Regions from separate parts of the Streptomyces sp. NPDC017225 genome, predicted to be linked through region 2. Evidence: riboswitches for the same ligand, from Rfam matches in the RefSeq annotation. Region 2 holds a riboswitch; each other region holds the start of a gene.
What was found. A riboswitch is a leader RNA that binds a small molecule or an ion and turns the genes downstream of it on or off. The one in region 2 is predicted to bind thiamine pyrophosphate.

Region 1: another riboswitch for thiamine pyrophosphate. It lies ahead of thiC (phosphomethylpyrimidine synthase ThiC); the one in region 2 lies ahead of ACH4NX_RS27425 (thiamine ABC transporter substrate binding subunit).
Region 3: another riboswitch for thiamine pyrophosphate. It lies ahead of thiO (glycine oxidase ThiO); the one in region 2 lies ahead of ACH4NX_RS27425 (thiamine ABC transporter substrate binding subunit).

The regions. Positions count from the first base shown of each region.
Region 1 is NZ_JBIRNE010000015.1:116,397-122,544, reverse strand. It holds gene ACH4NX_RS28405 (SsgA family sporulation/cell division regulator) at 1-41, shown strand, start outside; gene ACH4NX_RS28400 (YibE/F family protein) at 101-1,669, opposite strand; TPP riboswitch at 1,741-1,930, shown strand; gene thiC (phosphomethylpyrimidine synthase ThiC) at 1,923-3,716, shown strand; gene ACH4NX_RS28390 (VWA domain-containing protein) at 4,359-5,843, shown strand; gene ACH4NX_RS28385 (hypothetical protein) at 5,868-6,148, opposite strand, start outside.
Region 2 is NZ_JBIRNE010000014.1:128,007-134,154, reverse strand. It holds gene ACH4NX_RS27435 (phosphatidate cytidylyltransferase) at 1-265, shown strand, start outside; gene rlmN (23S rRNA (adenine(2503)-C(2))-methyltransferase RlmN) at 435-1,547, shown strand; TPP riboswitch at 1,610-1,716, shown strand; gene ACH4NX_RS27425 (thiamine ABC transporter substrate binding subunit) at 1,796-2,884, shown strand; gene ACH4NX_RS27420 (iron ABC transporter permease) at 2,929-4,530, shown strand; gene ACH4NX_RS27415 (ABC transporter ATP-binding protein) at 4,568-5,602, shown strand; gene ACH4NX_RS27410 (maleylpyruvate isomerase family mycothiol-dependent enzyme) at 5,613-6,148, shown strand, end outside.
Region 3 is NZ_JBIRNE010000003.1:209,650-215,797, reverse strand. It holds gene pknB (Stk1 family PASTA domain-containing Ser/Thr kinase) at 1-416, opposite strand, end outside; gene ACH4NX_RS08190 (thiazole synthase) at 546-1,343, opposite strand; gene thiS (sulfur carrier protein ThiS) at 1,346-1,546, opposite strand; gene thiO (glycine oxidase ThiO) at 1,543-2,754, opposite strand; TPP riboswitch at 2,752-2,863, opposite strand; gene ACH4NX_RS08175 (NAD(P)/FAD-dependent oxidoreductase) at 3,017-4,294, shown strand; gene ACH4NX_RS08170 (Rv2175c family DNA-binding protein) at 4,371-4,736, shown strand; gene thiE (thiamine phosphate synthase) at 5,048-5,710, shown strand; gene metF (methylenetetrahydrofolate reductase [NAD(P)H]) at 5,859-6,148, shown strand, end outside.

The DNA of each region.
Region 1 (6,148 bases), on a different contig from region 2:
CCCTGGACCGCATCCTGGCGGAGGAGCAGAGCGCGGGCTGAACCGTTACGGCAGCTCCACAGCGTTGGCGTAACGCTTCGCCAGGGCAGCCGTCGAGGAGTCAGCGCTTACGACGGCGGCCCCGTCCGCGCACGGGAGCCGCACCCGTACCCGGCGTCGCCCCGGAGGCCTGTGCCGCCGGCCGGTCGGCCGGTCGACTGCCCGGCCGATCGGCCGACACGACGAGGGCCGCGAGGGCCGTGGTGACCGGAACGGACGCCACCAGGCCGATCGAGCCGACCAGCGTGCGAACGATCTCCTCCGCGACCAACTCGCTGTTGGCGACCGTCCCCACACCGCTCTGCGCGATCGAGAACAGCAGCAGCAGCGGCAGCGCGGCACCCGCGTAGGCGAGGACGAGCGTGTTGACGACCGAGGCGATGTGGTCTCGTCCGATACGGATGCCCGCGCGGTACAGCGCGCGTCGGCCCATCATCGGGTTGGCCTCGTGCAGTTCCCAGACCGCCGAGGTCTGGGTGACCGTCACGTCGTCGAGGACACCGAGCGAGCCGATGATGACACCGGCGAGCAGCAGGCCGCTCATGTCGATCGTCGGATACAGGCCGTGGATGAGACCGGTGTTGTCGTCCGTGTTCCCGGTCAGCGCGGCCCAGCCGATGAACAACGACCCGAGAACACCGATCAGCAACAACGAGATCAGGGTGCCGAGTACCGCCACGGAAGTGCGTGCGGACAGGCCGTGGCACAGATACAGCGCGATCAGCATGATGGCGCTGGACCCGACCACCGCCACGGCCAGCGGGTTCGATCCCTGCAGAATCGCGGGCAGGATGAAGAAGTTCAGCAGCAGGAAGCTCATGGCCAGCGAGACCAGGGCCATGAGGCCCCGCAGCCGTCCGACGACCACGACGGCGAGTGCGAAGATGCCGGCGAGCAGGGCCATCGGGAGCCGACGGTTGATGTCGGTCACCGAGTACTGCAGGTCCTCCGGCGCGGAGGGCTCGTAGGCGACCACGACCTTCTGTCCCTGCCGCAACTGCCGTGACTGGTCCGGCTGCACGATCTCGGTGAACGTGCGGCCCTTGTCGTCGCCGCTGTCGACGCGGATCGTCGCCCGCTTGCAGTCGCCGTTCGCCTGTTGCACCGCGGAGGAGCCCTCGGCGGTGGAGGTGTCGCCGGTGGGGGGGACGCCCGAGGCGTTGACGGACTGGCAGCTCAGCTCGACCACCTTGGTGACGGTGCCCTTCTCCGTCTGCCGGTCGAATCCCACCCCGGTGCGTTCGTGCGGCGGGGCACCGCCCGGCCACAGCACCGCGAGCCCGATCAGCACCGCCGCGGCGAACGGGATGAGGACCGCGGCGATGACCTTCCTCAGGTGCCGGGAGACGGGCGCCGCCGGTCCGTGCCCGTGGGCGTGCGCATGCCCGTGCCCGCCCCCGCCCCCGCCCCCGTGTCCCCCGGAACCGCCGTCTCCGGCACCGTGCCCACCACCCGCACCGTGCCCACCGCCGTCTCCGGCACCGTGCCTGTCGCTCACGTCAGGTCTGCCACCACCCGTGCCGTGAGAGCCGACGGGGGCGTGCCCGGCTTCATGGCGACTGTGGTCCTCGGCGCTCGGTCCGGGGCGGGGCTCGTGCGGCGGAAACGGGGGATGCTGCGGTGTGGTCACCGGCCGATCATCGCAAGAACGTGGGGGGCCCTCTGTTCACCGCGCCCGAATTGACGCTAGCGTGGAGTCACCTTTGTACACGCGGGAGCTCGGAGCACCGGGCTGAGAGGGCGCTGACCTCCGTCCCAGCGATGTTTCACGGGGAACGTCACCGAATCCGAGTGACGTTCCCCACGAAGCGTCGACAGACGGAAGCCGCTGCGTCGACCGCCGAACCTGTTACCGGGTAATGCCGGCGTAGGGAGTAGGTCTCATGACCATCAAGGACGCACGCACGCCTGCCTCCACGCAGAACTCCGCCCAGGAGGAGCCCACGGAGGTCGGGAAGTCCATCGGCTGGCACAAGGCGTACCTCGGGGGCTCGCGCCCCGACCTGCGCGTGCCGGTTCGTCAGGTGCACCTCACCAACGGGCAGTCGGTCACGCTGTACGACACTTCGGGCCCGTACACCGATCCGCTCGTCGACACCGATGTCCGCAGGGGGCTGTCTCCGCTGCGGGAGAACTGGATCATCGCCCGCGGCGACACCGAGGAGTACGCGGGCCGTCCCGTTCGTCCCGAGGACGACGGAATCAAGCACACCTCGCCGCGCGGTGGTCTGCGCAACCTGGACGCCGTCTTCCCCGGACGGCCGCGTCAGCCGCGCCGGGGGAGGGACGGCAGCGCGGTCACACAGCTCGCGTACGCGCGCAGGGGCGAGATCACGCCCGAGATGGAGTACGTGGCCGTGCGGGAGAGCGTCTCGCCGGAAGTGGTCCGTGAGGAGATCGCAGCCGGCCGGGCCGTACTCCCCGCCAACGTCAACCACCCGGAGATCGAGCCGATGATCATCGGCAAGAGGTTCCTGGTGAAGGTCAACGCCAACATCGGCAACTCGGCGGTGACGTCCTCCATCGAGGAGGAGGTCGACAAGATGACCTGGGCGACCCGATGGGGCGCCGACACGGTCATGGACCTCTCCACCGGCCGCAACATCCACACCACGCGCGAGTGGGTGCTGCGCAACTCCCCCGTCCCCATCGGGACAGTGCCGCTCTACCAGGCCCTGGAGAAGGTCGACGGCCGGGCCGAGGAGCTGACCTGGGAGATCTACAAGGACACGGTCATCGAGCAGGCCGAGCAAGGCGTGGACTACATGACGGTCCACGCCGGAGTGCGCCTGGCGTACGTGCCGCTCACCGCGAACCGCAAGACCGGCATCGTCTCGCGCGGCGGCTCGATCATGGCGGCATGGTGCCTGGCGCACCACAGGGAGTCGTTCCTCTACGAAAACTTCGAGGAACTCTGCGAGATCCTCGCCGCCTACGACGTCACGTACTCACTCGGCGACGGCCTGCGGCCGGGCTCGATCGCGGACGCCAACGACGAGGCGCAGTTCGCGGAGTTGCGCACGCTCGGGGAACTCAACCGAATCGCCAAGCGTTTGAACGTACAGACCATGATCGAAGGCCCGGGCCACGTCCCGATGCACAAGATCAAGGAGAACATCGACCTTCAGCAGGAGATCTGCGATGAAGCTCCGTTCTATACGCTCGGCCCCCTGACGACGGACGTCGCTCCGGCGTACGACCACATCACCTCCGGCATCGGTGCCGCGATGATCGCCTGGTGGGGCACGGCCATGCTCTGCTACGTCACGCCCAAGGAACACCTGGGCCTGCCCAACCGTGACGACGTCAAGACCGGCGTCATCACCTACAAGATCGCCGCCCATGCCGCCGACCTCGCCAAGGGGCACCCAGGCGCGCAGGAATGGGACGACGCGCTGTCGGACGCCCGCTTCGAGTTCCGGTGGGAGGACCAGTTCAACCTGGCTCTCGACCCGGACACGGCGCGGGAGTTCCACGACGAGACGCTGCCGGCCGAGCCCGCCAAGACGGCCCACTTCTGCTCCATGTGCGGGCCGAAATTCTGCTCGATGAAGATCTCCCAGGACATCCGACGCGAGCACGGAGGCAGCAAGGCCGAGATCGAGGAGGGCATGGCCCAGAAGTCGAAGGAGTTCGCGGCGAGCGGGAACAGGGTGTACTTGCCGCTGGCCGACTGAGCGTCCCCCGCTGCGATCTCACACTGAGCCGCCCCGTACGCGTGCGGCGAGGGCGCTCAGTGTGAGCCGGGGGCCGATGCCTGTCCGGGAGGCCTGGCCATCCCGAACGGGTTGTCGATCACGTAGCGCCCGTATCCGTACGGCACCGGCGAGCCACGTCCGGCCCGAGGGCGGTTGTCCGGTCGAAGTCGCTCTCGCGGCCGTCCTCTGGTCGCTGTACCACCTCGCCGCTGCGTGAACTGAAAGAGGAGCCCCGGGGGCTCACGGAGCTGCGAGTCCTTCAAGAGCGGGGCCCGGGGGAGGTCGAACGGCGGCGCGACTTCCCCGTGCGGACGCGGTACGGCCTGACGGAAGCGGGCCGGTCTCAGCGTCCGCTGCTGGTCGAGCTGTCCGCGACGGGTGAGGAGCTGCTGCGTCCGACCCACGCCACAGCCGATGACGAGCAGTCCCCGGGGAGCCGACGCACCGGTGAGGCGCCCGAGCCGGACGCGCCTGATGAGGGACGTGAAGCAGATGCGGACAGGTAACGCTGAGGCAGCCGAGACCGGATGAGGCCGGATGAGGCAGATGGGTGGGTGGACAGGAGCGGCCGCCGGGGCCTGCCCCTCCCCACCGAGGGGTTCGGCTGGGCAGACTGGGCGCATGACAGCCACCTCCCTGAGCAAGGGCGCCAACCTCGCCGTCGACTCCCCCGCGGTGCGTGTCGAACTCGTCTGGTCCGCCGGTCCGGGGGTGCCGGAGGTCGATGCCTCAGCGCTGCTGCTCACCTCGGCCGGACGGGTGCGGGACGACGGCGACTTCGTCTTCTACAACCAGCCTCGCCACGCGTCCGACGCGGTGGTGTATCTGGGCAAGCAGGACGGCCACGGCTCCGGCGCGGGTGTCACGACCGATGCCGTCGAGGTGGACCTGCGCTCGGTGGAACCGGCCGTCGACCGCATCGCCCTGTGCGCCTCGGCGGACGGCGGGACGTTCGGTCGGGTCCCGGGGCTGTCACTGCGCCTGCTGGATGCCGGGACCCGCACCGAACTGGCCCGGTTCGACATCACGGCCGGCACGGAGACCGCGATGGTCGGCGGCGAGTTGTACCGGCGCCAGGGCAAGTGGAAGTTCCGCGCGGTCGGGCAGGGATACGCCTCCGGCCTCGCGGGGCTGGCCACCGACTTCGGCATCAGTGTGGACGACACTCCCCCGGATGCCGCGCCCGCCGCCCCGTCGACGGCAGCGGCTCCCCCGCCGCTCGCGCCCCCGGCATCACCGGCGCCCCCGGCATCACCGGCGTCCCCGGCACCGCCCGCACCGACGGCCCCCTCCGCTCCGCCCACGGCGACGGCCTCGCCGCAGGCCACCACCGGCTCCGGCCCCCGCCTCACCAAGGGTGAGGAACAGCTTCCCGTCGACATGCGCAAGCGACTGTCCCTGCGCAAGGAACAGGTCGCTGTCAGCCTGACCAAGCACGGGGCGGCCGGGGCCACCGCACGCGTCATCCTGGTCCTCGACGCCTCCGGGTCCATGTCCTTCCTCTACTCCAAGGGCGTGGTCACGGACGTCGTGGAGCGGATGGCCGCCGTCGCCGCGCAGCTGGACGACGACGGTGAGATGCAGGCATGGACCTTCGCCTCGAACCCCGCCCGGCTGCCCGACCTGCGCCTGGGTGACCTCCCCGACTGGCTTCGGCTGCATGTACGCGTGGGGGAGATCAGCCTGTTCCGCCGCGGCCGGAAGAAGGGCCTGCACCCCGAGCAGGTCGACATGCGGGCGGTCGGCATCCAGAACGAGGAGCAGAAGGTGATCGCCGAGGTCCGGGCCTACGTCCGGGACAACCCGGCGTCGGTTCCGACCCTGGTGCTGTTCTTCTCCGACGGCGGTGTCTATCGCAACGCCGAGATCGAGCGGGAGCTGCGGGAGGCGGTGGAGGAGCCCGTCTTCTGGCAGTTCGTGGGGCTGGGGCGGTCCAACTACGGGGTGCTCGAACGGTTCGACACCCTGCCGGGCCGCCGTGTCGACAACGTCGGCTTCTTCGCCGTGGACGACATCAGCACCGTCCCGGATCCGGAGCTGTACGACCGACTGCTGTCCGAGTTCCCGTCCTGGATCACTGCCGCCGGCCGGGCGGGCATCCTCTGATCCGTTGCCCGCCCGGGCCGGTGGCTACTCGGGCTGGTGTTCCGGGCCACCGAAGTCCGGGCTGCTGTAGTCCGGACTCGAGTAGCGCGGACGCGGGCCGGCCTCGGGGCCGCCGTCGGGGCTCGTGAAGCCGGGACGGCCGTAGCCGAGGTGCGGCATGCGGCTGGCCGGCCTCGCCAGGCCCGTACGGTGCAGTGCCGTCGTGCTCGGGTCGGCCAGTGCCTCCCGCAGGAACGGCAGGATGCCGCGTTCCAGCAGGGCGTCGTGCCAGGCGTCCCTGGCCCGGACCACTTCCTCGTCGTGTT
Region 2 (6,148 bases):
GTTCGCGATGGTGGCGGGCGCGCTGTGCATGCAGTTCCTGATCGACGGCGGCACCTGGTGGCAGGGCCTGCTGCTCGGCCTCGTCGTCGCCGTCAGCGCCACGCTGGGCGACCTCGGCGAGTCCATGATCAAGCGGGACCTCGGCATCAAGGACATGGGCACGCTGCTCCCGGGCCACGGCGGCATCATGGACCGCCTGGACTCGCTGCTGCCCACGGCGCCGGTGGTGTGGCTGCTGCTGGTGATCTTCGTCGGATCGGGTTGACAGCGTTCAGGTAGTCTGGAAGGGCCCGCACGGTCGCGGGCCCTTTCGTGTTTCCCCGCCCACGCGGGGGTTGTCCGGTGAGGTCTCCTGGCTTCGGCATGGCTCTGCCGTCGTCCCCGCGTGAGCGGGGATTCGCCACAGGCCCGTCGTCATGAGGAGTTGTCCAACCGTGGCCCGTCCCGCCCCAGGTGAGCTCACCTTCGTCGCGCCCCGCGCAGCGAAGCGGCCGCCTCGGCACCTCGCCGACCTCACGCCCGCGGAGCGCAAGGAGGCCGTCGCCGCGATCGGCGAGAAGCCGTTCCGCGCCAAGCAGCTCTCGCAGCACTACTTCGCGCGGTACGCGCACGACCCCCAGCAGTGGACCGACATCCCGGCCGGCGCGCGCCAGGGCCTCCAGGAGGCGCTGCTGCCCGAGCTGATGACGGTCGTGCGGCATCTGTCGACCGACCAGGGCACCACGCGCAAGACGCTGTGGAAGCTGTTCGACGGGACGCTCGTCGAGTCCGTCCTCATGCGTTACCCGGACCGGGTGACCATGTGCATCAGCTCCCAGGCCGGCTGCGGCATGAACTGCCCGTTCTGCGCCACCGGACAGGCCGGCCTGGACCGGAACCTGTCGACGGCCGAGATCGTGCACCAGATCGTGGACGGCATGCGGGCGCTCAGGGACGGCGAGGTCCCGGGGGGACCGGCCCGGCTCAGCAACATCGTGTTCATGGGCATGGGCGAGCCCCTCGCCAACTACAACCGGGTCGTCGGTTCCATCCGCCGCCTCACCGACCCCGAGCCCGACGGGCTGGGCCTCTCCCAGCGCGGCATCACCGTCTCCACCGTCGGTCTCGTCCCGGCCATCCACCGCTTCACCGGCGAGGGATTCAAGTGCCGCCTCGCCATCTCGCTGCACGCGCCCGACGACGAGCTGCGCGACACCCTCGTCCCCGTCAACACGCGCTGGAAGGTGCGTGAGGTGCTGGACGCCGGGTTCGAGTACGCGGCCACGTCCGGACGCCGGCTGTCGATCGAGTACGCGCTGATCCGGGACATCAACGACCAGGCGTGGCGTGGCGACCGGCTCGGGCGGCTGCTCAAGGGCAGGCCCGTGCACGTCAACCTCATCCCGCTCAACCCCACGCCGGGCTCGAAGTGGACCGCGTCGCGGCCCGAGGACGAGAAGGCGTTCGTGGAGGCGATCGCGGCGCATGGTGTGCCGGTGACGATCCGGGACACCCGTGGGCAGGAGATCGACGGGGCGTGTGGTCAGCTCGCCGCGAGCGAGCGGTAACCTGACCGACGTCAGCACCTCGTCGTACGACAGCTGCGTACGTCATACAGAACCACATCTTCATATTCCGACAGGGGAGCGCCACAGCGCTGAGAGTGCGGCACCGGGCCGCAGACCCTCCGAACCTGGCCCAGGTCATTCTGGGTAGGGAGATCGGTCACCACTCGAGCTGTTGCGCCCTGCCCGGGACCCTCGCCAGGGGTCCCGGGCGGGGCCGCGTCTTCTCCTGGTCTCCCAGGAGGAATTCAGTGAGCATCACCAAGAAGGCCACCGTCCTGGCCGTCGGCCTCGGCATGGTCGCCGGCCTGTCCGCGTGCGGATCGTCGTCCGGCGGCGACAGCCGGGGCGCCGGCGACTCCGAGACCGTGACCCTGGTCAGCCACAACTCGTGGGCCGTGTCGAAGGACGTCATCGCCGCCTTCGAGCAGAGCTCCGGCTACAAGGTCCAGGTCCTGGAGGACGGCGACGCCGGGCAGGCCGTCAACAAGGCGGTCCTCACCAAGGACAACCCGCAGGGCGACGTCTTCTTCGGCGTCGACAACACACTGCTCTCCCGCGCCCTCGACAACGGGCTGTTCCAGCCGTACGAGGCGAAGGGCTCCGACCTGGTCCTCCCCGAGTACCGGGCCGACCAGGACGAGCACCGGGTCACCCCCGTCACCACCGGCGACGTCTGCGTCAACTACGACAAGGCGTACTTCAGCGAGCACGGGCTGACCCCGCCGGACTCCTTCGACGACCTGGTCGAGCCCGAGTACGAGGACCTGCTCGTCACCGAGAACGCGGGCAGTTCCTCGCCCGGCCTCGGCTTCCTGCTCGGCACCGCCGCCGAGTACGGCGACGAGGGCTGGCAGGACTACTGGAAGAAGCTGAAGGCGAACGGCGTCAAGGTCGTCGACAGCTGGGAGCAGGCCTACAACGAGGAGTTCTCCGGCTCGTCCGGCGGCAAGAAGGCCAAGGGCGACCGCCCGCTCGTCGTCTCCTACGCCTCGTCCCCGCCCGCCGAGGTCATCTACGCCGATCCGCAGCCGGCCACGGCGCCGACGGGTGTCGCCACCGGCACCTGCTTCCGCCAGGTCGAGTACGCGGGTCTGCTGAGCAACGCCGGGAACCCCGAGGGCGGCAAGGCACTCCTCGACTTCCTGCTCGGCAAGGAGTTCCAGGACGACATGCCGCTGAACATGTTCGTCTACCCGGTGCGGGAGGGCGCGGAGATCCCCGAGGCGTTCCGGAAGTTCGGGCCGCAGGCCGAGGACCCGCGGACCATGGACCCGGCGAAGATCGCCGACAACCGCGACCAGTGGGTCAAGTCGTGGACCTCACTCGTACTCAAGTAGCCGGGCGCCGGCGACGCACGGGGAACGCGGCGCGGCTGGCCCTGATGGCCGTGCCCGTCGCGTTCTTCGCGGTGTTCTTCGCCTACCCCGTCGCCGCGATCGTCGCGCGCGGACTGGAGATCGACGGCACCTGGCGGTTCGGGCGGATCGGGGAGGTGCTCGCGCAGTCCGACGTGCGGCACGTGCTGTGGTTCACCACCTGGCAGGCGCTGGCCTCCACCGCGCTCACCCTGCTGATCGCCCTGCCGGGTGCCTACGTCCTCGCCCGCTTCGACTTCCCCGGCAAGCAGGTGCTGCGGGCGGTGGTGACCGTGCCGTTCGTGCTGCCGACGGTCGTCGTCGGTACGGCCTTCCTGGCGCTGGTGGGGCGTGGCGGACTGCTCGACGAGCTGTGGGGCGTACGGCTGGACACCACCGTGTGGGCGATCCTGCTCGCGCACGTCTTCTTCAACTACGCCGTCGTCGTACGCACCGTCGGCGGCCTCTGGTCGCAACTCGACCCGCGGCAGGAGGAGGCCGCGCGGATGCTCGGCGCCTCGCGGCTGAGAGCCTGGCGGCAGGTGACACTGCCCGCGCTCGCACCGGCCGTGGCCGCCGCCGCGCTGATGGTGTTCCTGTTCACCTTCACCTCCTTCGGCGTGGTCCAGATCCTCGGCGGACCGGCCTTCTCCACCCTGGAGGTGGAGATCTACCGGCAGACCTCCCAGATCTTCGATCTGTCCACGGCCGCCGTGCTGACGCTGATCCAGTTCGCCGCGGTGGCCGCCGTCCTCGCCGTGCACGCCTGGACGGTTCGGCGGCGGGAGACGGCCCTGAGGCTGGTGGACGCGGCCGCGACCGCGCGCCGGCCGCGCGGGACGGGGCAGTGGGCCCTGCTGGCCGGGGTCCTGGTCACCATCGCCGTGCTACTGGTGCTGCCGCTCGCCGTGCTGGTCGAGCGGTCGCTGGGCGCACCCGGCTTCGGCTACTACCGGGCGCTGACCCGCGAGGACGGCGGCACCTTCCTCGTCCCGCCCATCGAGGCGATCGGCAACTCCCTCCAGTACGCTGCCGCCGCCACCGCCATCGCCGTGGTGATCGGCGCGCTGGCCGCCACCGCGCTCACCCGCCGCGACGCGGGCCGCTTCGTACGCGGCTTCGACGCGCTGCTGATGCTGCCGCTCGGGGTGTCCGCGGTGACCGTCGGCTTCGGGTTCCTGATCGCGCTGGACGAACCCCCGCTGGACCTCCGGTCGTCCTGGTTCCTGGTGCCGCTCGCGCAGGCGCTGGTCGGCGTCCCCTTCGTCGTACGGACCATGCTGCCGGTGCTGCGGGCGGTGGACGCACGGCTGCGGGAGGCGGCGTCCGTGCTCGGGGCGTCGCCGTGGCGGGTGTGGCGGGAGGTCGACCTGCCGATGGTGCGGCGGGCGCTGCTGGTCGCGGCCGGGTTCGCCTTCGCGGTGTCGCTCGGGGAGTTCGGGGCGACCGTGTTCATCGCGCGGCCCGACAACCCGACGCTGCCGGTGGCCGTGGCGCGGCTGCTGGGGCGGCCCGGTGACATGAACTACGGCCAGGCCATGGCCCTTTCGACGATTCTGATGCTGGTGTGCGCGGTGGCCCTGGTGGTGCTGGAGCGGCTGCGGACCGACCGGAGCGGGGAGTTCTAGGGATGCGGGAGTTTCTGGAAGTGCGGGAGTGCTGGGAATGCTGCTGAGCCTTGAGGGCGCGACCGTCCGTTTCGGCGGGCGGGCCGTGCTCGACGCCGTCGACCTCGGTGTCGCCCAGCACGAGGTGGTGTGCGTGCTCGGACCCAGCGGCAGCGGCAAGTCGACCCTGTTGCGGGCGGTCGCCGGGCTCCAGCCGCTGGACGCCGGACGGGTGACGCTGGACGGACGGGACCAGTCCGGGGTGCCCGCGCACAAGCGCGAGGTCGGGCTGATGTTCCAGGACCACCAGCTCTTCCCGCAGCGGGACGTGGCCGGAAACATCGCTTTCGGGCCGCGGATGCGTGGCGCGTCCCGTACCGAACAGCGTGATCGGGTCGGGGAGTTGCTGGAACTGGTCGGGCTGCCGGGTGCCGCTCACCGGTCCGTCGCCGCGCTCTCCGGCGGTGAGCAGCAACGGGTGGCGCTGGCTCGCGCCCTCGCGCCCCGGCCCCGGCTGCTGATGCTGGACGAGCCGCTGGGGCAGCTCGACCGCTCGCTGCGGGAGCGGCTCGTGGTGGAGCTGCGGGAGCTGTTCGGGCGACTGGGCACCACCGTGCTCGCCGTGACCCACGACCAGGGCGAGGCCTTCGCGCTCGCCGACCGGGTCGTCGTGATGCGGGACGGGCGGATCGCCCAGTCGGGGACACCGCTCGAGGTGTGGCAGCGGCCGGTCGACGCCTTCGTGGCCCGCTTCCTCGGCTTCGACAACGTCGTCGAGGCGACCGTCGCCGGGCAGGCCGCGGACACCCCGTGGGGCAAGGTGCCGGTCCCCGACGACGCCCCGCAGGGCACGCACGCCCTGCTCGTACGGCCCGCCGGGGTCCGGCTGGTGCCCGCCGACGAGGGCCTGCGCTGCACGGTCACCGCCCGCACCTTCCGGGGCACCCACGTCGCCGTCCACCTCCAGCCCGAGCACGCGCCGCGCCTGGAGGCGGCGTGCGCGCTGCGGGCGGCGCCGGAGGTCGGGGACGCCGTCGGGGTGGAGTTCGACGCGGCGGAAATCGCCGTGCTCCAGGGATCGTCCCGCTCGTAGGGTGACGGGCATGACACTCCTCGCCCATGACCGCTACTGCGACGAGATCGCCTGTCAGGTAGCCCGGTTCGGGTCCGTGCTGTCCTCCGGCGCCGACCTGTCCGCCACCGTGCCGACCTGCCCGGAGTGGACCCTGGAGGACCTGGTGCGGCACGTCGGCCGGGCCCTGCGCTGGACGGAACTGATCGTCCGCACCCGTGCCGGGGAGGAGGTCCCGTTGGACCGGGCGCCGGGCTCGGAAGGACCCGGGACGCGGGGGGACGCGGCCGCGCTGGAGGCATGGCTGGGGGAGTCCGGCGAGGCGGTCGTGCGCGCGCTGCGCGAGGCCGGGCCGGACGGGCGGGCGTGGTCGTGGTCCGGGAACCACACCGCGGGCTTCTGGGCCCGCCGGACGACCCACGAACTCGTCGTCCACGGGGCGGACGCGGCACTCGCGGCGGACCGGCCCTTCGAAGCCGTCGCGGCCGACGTGGCGGCGGACGCGATCGACGAGTGGCTGGACATCGTGCGGTTCGTGCAGCGGGTCCTTCCGGACGGGCCGACGAG
Region 3 (6,148 bases), on a different contig from region 2:
TGCACGAACCCGGCCCGGTGCGCGGCGCCGAGCGCGGCCAGCACCGGCTCCAGGATGTCCAGCGCCGCCCGCGGCCGGAGCGCCCCGCGCTCGCGCAGCACGTCGCGCAGGGTGCAGCCGGCGATGTACTCCATGGCCAGGTAGACGTACGCGCCCTCCGCCCCCTGGTCGAAAACCTGCACGACGTTGGGGTGGTCGAGCCGGGCCACCGACTTCGCCTCGCGGATGAACCGCTCCACGAAGGTGGCGTCGGCCGCGAGCGTCGGGTGCATCACCTTCAGCGCGAGCACGCGGTCCAGGCGGGTGTCCACGGCCCGGTAGACCGTGGCCATCCCGCCGACCGCGATCCGCGCCTCGACGCGGTACCGGCCGTCGAGCACCTGCCCGACGAGAGGGTCCTGAAGGGTCGTGTCCACGCAGCGAGTCTACGAGTCGCCACGGACACCCGGCGTCGCCGCCGGCGCTCGGGGGCGGTACTGCAGCGCACCTGTGACGCTTCACACGCGCGGCGGCCGCCGACGGAGCTCGGCCCCCATGGACGAGGTTCACCGGAAAGCGGGCCGCTCCGGATCAAGAGCAGCCAGGCCCTCCGCAGGAGACGACGCCTCGGCGAACCGCCGCCGCGGAATCCGCCCCGCCCGCCGCGCGAAGCGCCCCGCCTCCACCGCGCACCGCATCCCCTCCGCCATCAGCACCGGCTCCTGCGCCCGCGTCACCGCGGAGGCGAGCATCACACCCGCGCACCCCAGCTCCATCGCCAGCGCCACGTCCGACGCCGTGCCGGCCCCCGCGTCCAGAATCACCGGCACGCGCGCGTGCTCCACGATCAGCTCGAAGTTGTGCGGATTGCGGATACCGAGCCCCGACCCGATCGGCGAGCCGAGCGGCATGATCGCGGCGCATCCGACGTCCTCCAGCTTGCGCGCGAGGACCGGGTCGTCGTTCGTGTACGGCAGCACCGTGAACCCGTCGTCGACCAGTGTCTCCGCCGCGTCCAGCAGCTCGATCGGGTCCGGCAGCAGGGTGCGCTCGTCGGCGATGACCTCCAGCTTGACCAGGTCGGTGCCGAGGGCCTCGCGCGCGAGACGGGCGGTGAGGACGGCCTCCCCGGCGGTGAAGCAGCCGGCCGTGTTCGGCAGCACCCGGATGCCCAGCTTCTCCAGCACCGACAGCACGGACCCGTGCACCGAGGCGTCCACCCGCCGCATCGCGACGGTCGTCAGCTCCGTCCCGGAGGCCACCAGCGCCCGCTCCAGCACGTCGAGGCTGGGCGCCCCGCCGGTACCCATGATCAGGCGGGACCCGTACGCCGTACCGCCGAGGACAAAGGGATCGTCGGCCATGGTCAGCCTCCTTGGACGGCGGTGAGGACTTCGACGCGGTCGCCGTCGGCCAGCGCGGTGGCGGACCACCGCGCGCGCGGGACGACGGTTTCGTTCAGGGCGGCGGCCACGCCGGACGGTGCCGCGGTGAGCGTGTCCACCAGGGCGTCCAGGGCGGTGCCGGGAGCCACCTCGCGCGGCTCGCCGTTGACGGAGATGTTCATGCGGGCTGCTCCGAGAGTTCCTTGAGTGCGGGGGCGGCGCCGAAGCGCCGGGGGCTGAAGGGCAGCGCCTCGGCGGGAAGCTCCCCGGTGGTCAGGGCGTCCGCCATGACGTCGCCGGTGACCGGGGTGAGCAGGACGCCGTTGCGGAAGTGCCCGGTGGCCAGCAGCAGGCCGGCCAGCCCGGTCGGGCCGAGCAGCGGGGCGTTGTCCGGGGACCCCGGGCGCAGACCCGCCCGGGTCTCCTGCAGGGGCAGCTCGGTGATGCCGGGGACCAGCTCGTGGGCGTCGCGCAGCAGCTCGTAGACGCCGCCCGCGGTCACCGTCGTGTCCCAGCCCATCTCCTCGCTGGTGGCGCCGACGACCAGCTCGCCGCTCTCCCGGGGCACCAGGTAGAGGGGGTTGCCGCGCACCACGGCACGCACCGTCCGGTTCAGCAGCGGGCCGTGCGTCCGCGGCATCGCCAGCCGCAGCACCTGCCCCTTCACGGGCCGCACCGGCGGCAGCACGTCGTCCGGGACGCCCGTGAGCCGCCCGCTCAGGCTGCCCCCGGCCAGCACCACCTGCCCGGCCTCCAGCGCGGTGCCGTCGGCCGTGACGACACCCGTGGCCCGCTCGCCGCCGCGCCCGACGGTGAGCCGGTCGGCCCACACCCGGTGGAAGACGACGCCCACGCGTTCGCAGGCGGCCACGAGCGCGACGGCCAGGCGCCGGGGGTCGATCTGGTGATCGCCGTCCACCCGGAGCCCCCCGCGCACGCCCGGCGCGAGCATCGGCTCCAGACGTCGGCACTCGCGCCCCGTCAGCCACTCGGACTCCAGGCCCGAGCGCTGCTGGAGCGCGTGCAGTTCCCGCAGGTGGGCGCGGTCGTCGGCGTCCAGCGCGACGGCGAGGGTGCCGCACCGGCGATAGCCGAGGTCGTGGCCGGTGAGGTCGGCCAGCTCGGCCGCGAACTCCGGGTAGCGGCGGGCCGAGGCGAGGTTCAGCGCGAGCAGCGTCTGCTCGCCGTAGTGCAGTTCCGTGACGGCGGCCAGCATCCCGGCGGCCACCTGGGCGGCCCCACCGCCCGGCTCGGGGTCCACGAGCGCCGTGACGAGCCCGCGCTGCGCGGCCCGCCAGGCCGTGACCAGTCCGATGATCCCGCCCCCGACGACGAGGACGTCGGGTGTGGGTGACGGCGTGCGTGACGTCGTGTGTGACGGTGACGGCATGGGCGTCCAGCCCCTCCCTTCGCCGGCATGACCCGGATCAGGTTCGTACGGTCGGAGGCCGCCAGCCTCCCTCTCAGCCCGGTGCGTCCGGGCTCCCGCGAGTGTCTTACGCCGGCCAGCCTAGCCCGCGGCGCGTCGCACTCGTAAGGGGAGCCGCCCCGCGCCCGCGTACGACGCGTACGACCCGTACGGCCAAGCGGTGTGGAGCAGGTCACCGCGCACGGCCCCTGACTGACGACCGGCCGGTGTCTAAGGTGATCACGTGAGCGAGCAGACGCAGGAGCGGACCCGGCAACGGGAAGCGGACGCGGAACGCCGCGTGGTCGTCGTCGGCGCGGGCATGGCGGGCGTGCAGACCGCCGTCGCCCTGCGGGAGCAGGGCTTCACCGGCACCGTGACCCTGATCGGCGCGGAGCCGCACCAGCCGTACGACCGCCCTCCGCTGTCCAAGGCCGTCCTGCTCGGCACGGCCGAGGGCTCCGCCTTCGACGTCGACTTCGAGGCGCTCGGCATCACGCTGCGGCTCGGCTGCGAGGCCCTGGGCGTCCACCTGGCGGAGCACGTCCTCGACACCTCCGCGGGGCCCGTGCCGTACGACGCCCTCGTCCTCGCCACCGGCGCCGAACCGGTCCGCCTCCCCGGCACCGAGGGCGTGCCCGGCGTGCACCTGCTGCGCACCCTGGACGACGCCGAACGGCTGCGCCCCGTGCTGGCCCGGCAGCACGACGTCGTGGTCGTCGGCGCGGGCTGGATCGGCGCCGAGTTCGCCACCGCCGCGCGCGAGGCGGGCTGCGCCGTGACCGTCGTGGAGGCCGCCGACCGGCCCCTCGCCGGCGCGCTGCCCGACGAGGTCGCCGCGCCGATGACCGCCTGGTACGCCGACGCGGGCGCCGTCCTGCGCACGCACGCCCGCGTGGAGCGCGTGGAGTCCGGCGGCGGCCCCGGGGAGCCCGGTCACGTCGTCGTCCTGGACGACGGCTCACGGCTGCCCGCCGGCGCGGTCGTCGTCGGCATCGGCGCCCGGCCCGCCACCGCCTGGCTCGCCGGCTCCGGGATCGCTCTCGGCTCGCAGGGGGAGGTCCTGGCCGACGACCGCCTGCGCACCTCTGCGCCGGACGTCCACGCGGTCGGCGACTGCGCCTCCTTCCCCTCCGGCCGCTACGGCGAACGGCTGCTGGTGCACCACTGGGACAACGCCCTCCAGGGGCCGCGCACGGTCGCCGCCGACATCATCGGCGCCGTCGGCGGCGAGGCCGTGGCGGCCTACGACCCGGTGCCGTACTTCTGGTCCGAGCAGTTCGGCCGCTTCGTCCAGTACGCCGGTCATCACACGGCCGCCGACACCACCCTGTGGCGCGGGGACCCCTCGGGACCCGCCTGGACGGTCTGCTGGCTGCGCGAGGGCCGCCTGGTCGCCCTGCTGGCGGTGGGCCGCCCCCGGGACCTGGCCCAGGGAAGACGCCTGATCCAGGCGGGTGCGACGATGGACCCGCGGCGGCTGGCCGACCCGGCGAGGCCGCTGAAGGCGGCGACCGCGTAGTCCTTCCGGCGGGTGCCCGGCCCAGGTCGGACGGGTCCGGCTTCCGACTGTCGGTGCCAGATGGCAGGCTTGGGCCGTGACCGAGATTGACGCAAAGACCGATGCTCTCGTGCCTGCCTGGCTCACCGTCCCCGACATCGCCGAGATGCTCGGTGTCGAGGTGACCCGCGTACGCCAGCTGATCAAGGAAGGCCAGCTCATCGCCGTACGCCGCGGTGAGAACCGCGCGCTGCACGTCCCCGCGGCCTTCATCGATGAGGACAAGGTCGTCAAAGGCCTGGTCGGGACCCTGACGCTGCTGCGGGACGACGGCTGGACGACCGAGGAGATGCTGGAGTGGCTCTTCACGCCCGACGAGACCCTGCCCGGCACCCCCGCGCAGGCGCTGAGCGAGAATCGCGGCACGGAGGTGAAGCGCCGCGCCCAGGCGCTCGCCGTCTGACCTGACACACCACCGTGCGTGCGGGCCGCGGCACAGGGCCCCCGCCCCGGAGGCCCTGCCGGTCCGCCGCCCGCACGCCACCCACCGCACGCCACGACCGCGCTCCACCGCCGCCGGGCGGGGGGACAGCCGGGCCGCGGTGCGGCCGGCCACGGCTCCCAGCGCACGACCGGGACCATGGCAGGCCGCCGCCCGCGGCGCGCTCCGTATCCTCGGGGCCGTGGCGGCGCCCGAGGCGCCACCGCAGCACGCGAGCCAAGGCCGTGCGGCCCCGCGCGGGCCCACGCCACCGAACCCAGGGGGACACCAGCATGCCCGGCACCGACGCCACCGCCACCGCCCGAGCCCGGCTCGCCGACGCCCGGCTCTACCTGTGCACGGACGCCCGCCGCGACCAGGGCGACCTGCCCGAGTTCCTGGACGCGGTGCTGGCCGGCGGCGTCGACATCGTGCAGCTGCGCGACAAGGGCATGGAGGCGGGGGAGGAGCTGGAGCACCTCGAGGTCTTCGCCGACGCCTGCGCCCGCCACGGCAGTCTCCTCGCGGTGAACGACCGGGCGGACGTCGCCCACGCCGCCCGCGCCGACGTGCTGCACCTCGGGCAGGGCGATCTGCCGGTGCCCGCCGCCCGGGCGATCCTCGGCGACGACGTCCTCGTGGGCCGCTCCACGCACGCCGAGTCCGAGGCCGCCTCCGCCGCCGTCCAGGACGGCGTGGACTACTTCTGCACCGGCCCGTGCTGGCCCACTCCCACCAAGCCCGGCCGCCACGCACCCGGCCTCGGTCTGGTCCGTCACACGGCGTCCCTGGGCACCGACCGCCCCTGGTTCGCCATCGGCGGCATCGACCTCGGCAACCTCGACGAGGTGCTGGAGGCCGGTGCCCGGCGCGTCGTCGTCGTCCGAGCGATCACCGCGGCCGACGACCCGGGCGCGGCGGCCGCCGAGTTCGCGAAGCGACTGCGGCAGGCGTAGGTCTCCGGCCGGTCCCCGGCGGGTGCCGGAGGCATGGGCCCCGGGGTCGTGCCCCGTGAGTGTCCAAGGAGTGGACAACAACTCGACAATGCGGACAAATGTCCCGCATCCGGTTGGGTGACCGCCGCCCCCTGGCTAACCTGCCCGTATGGCCCTCGGAACCGCATCCACCAGGACTGATCGCGCACGCACCGTGCGCGACATGCTCGCGTCCGGCAAGACGACGTACTCGTTCGAGTTCTCCGCGCCGAAGACGGCCAAGGGCGAGAAGAACCTGTGGAGCGCGTTGCGGCGGGTCGAGGCGGTCGCGCCCGACTTCGTCTCCGTGACCTACGGCGCCGGCGGTTCCACGCGCGCGGGGACGGTCAAGGAGACCGAGCAGATCGTCGCCGACACGACGCTGACCCCCGTGGCACACCTCACCGCCGTCGACCACTC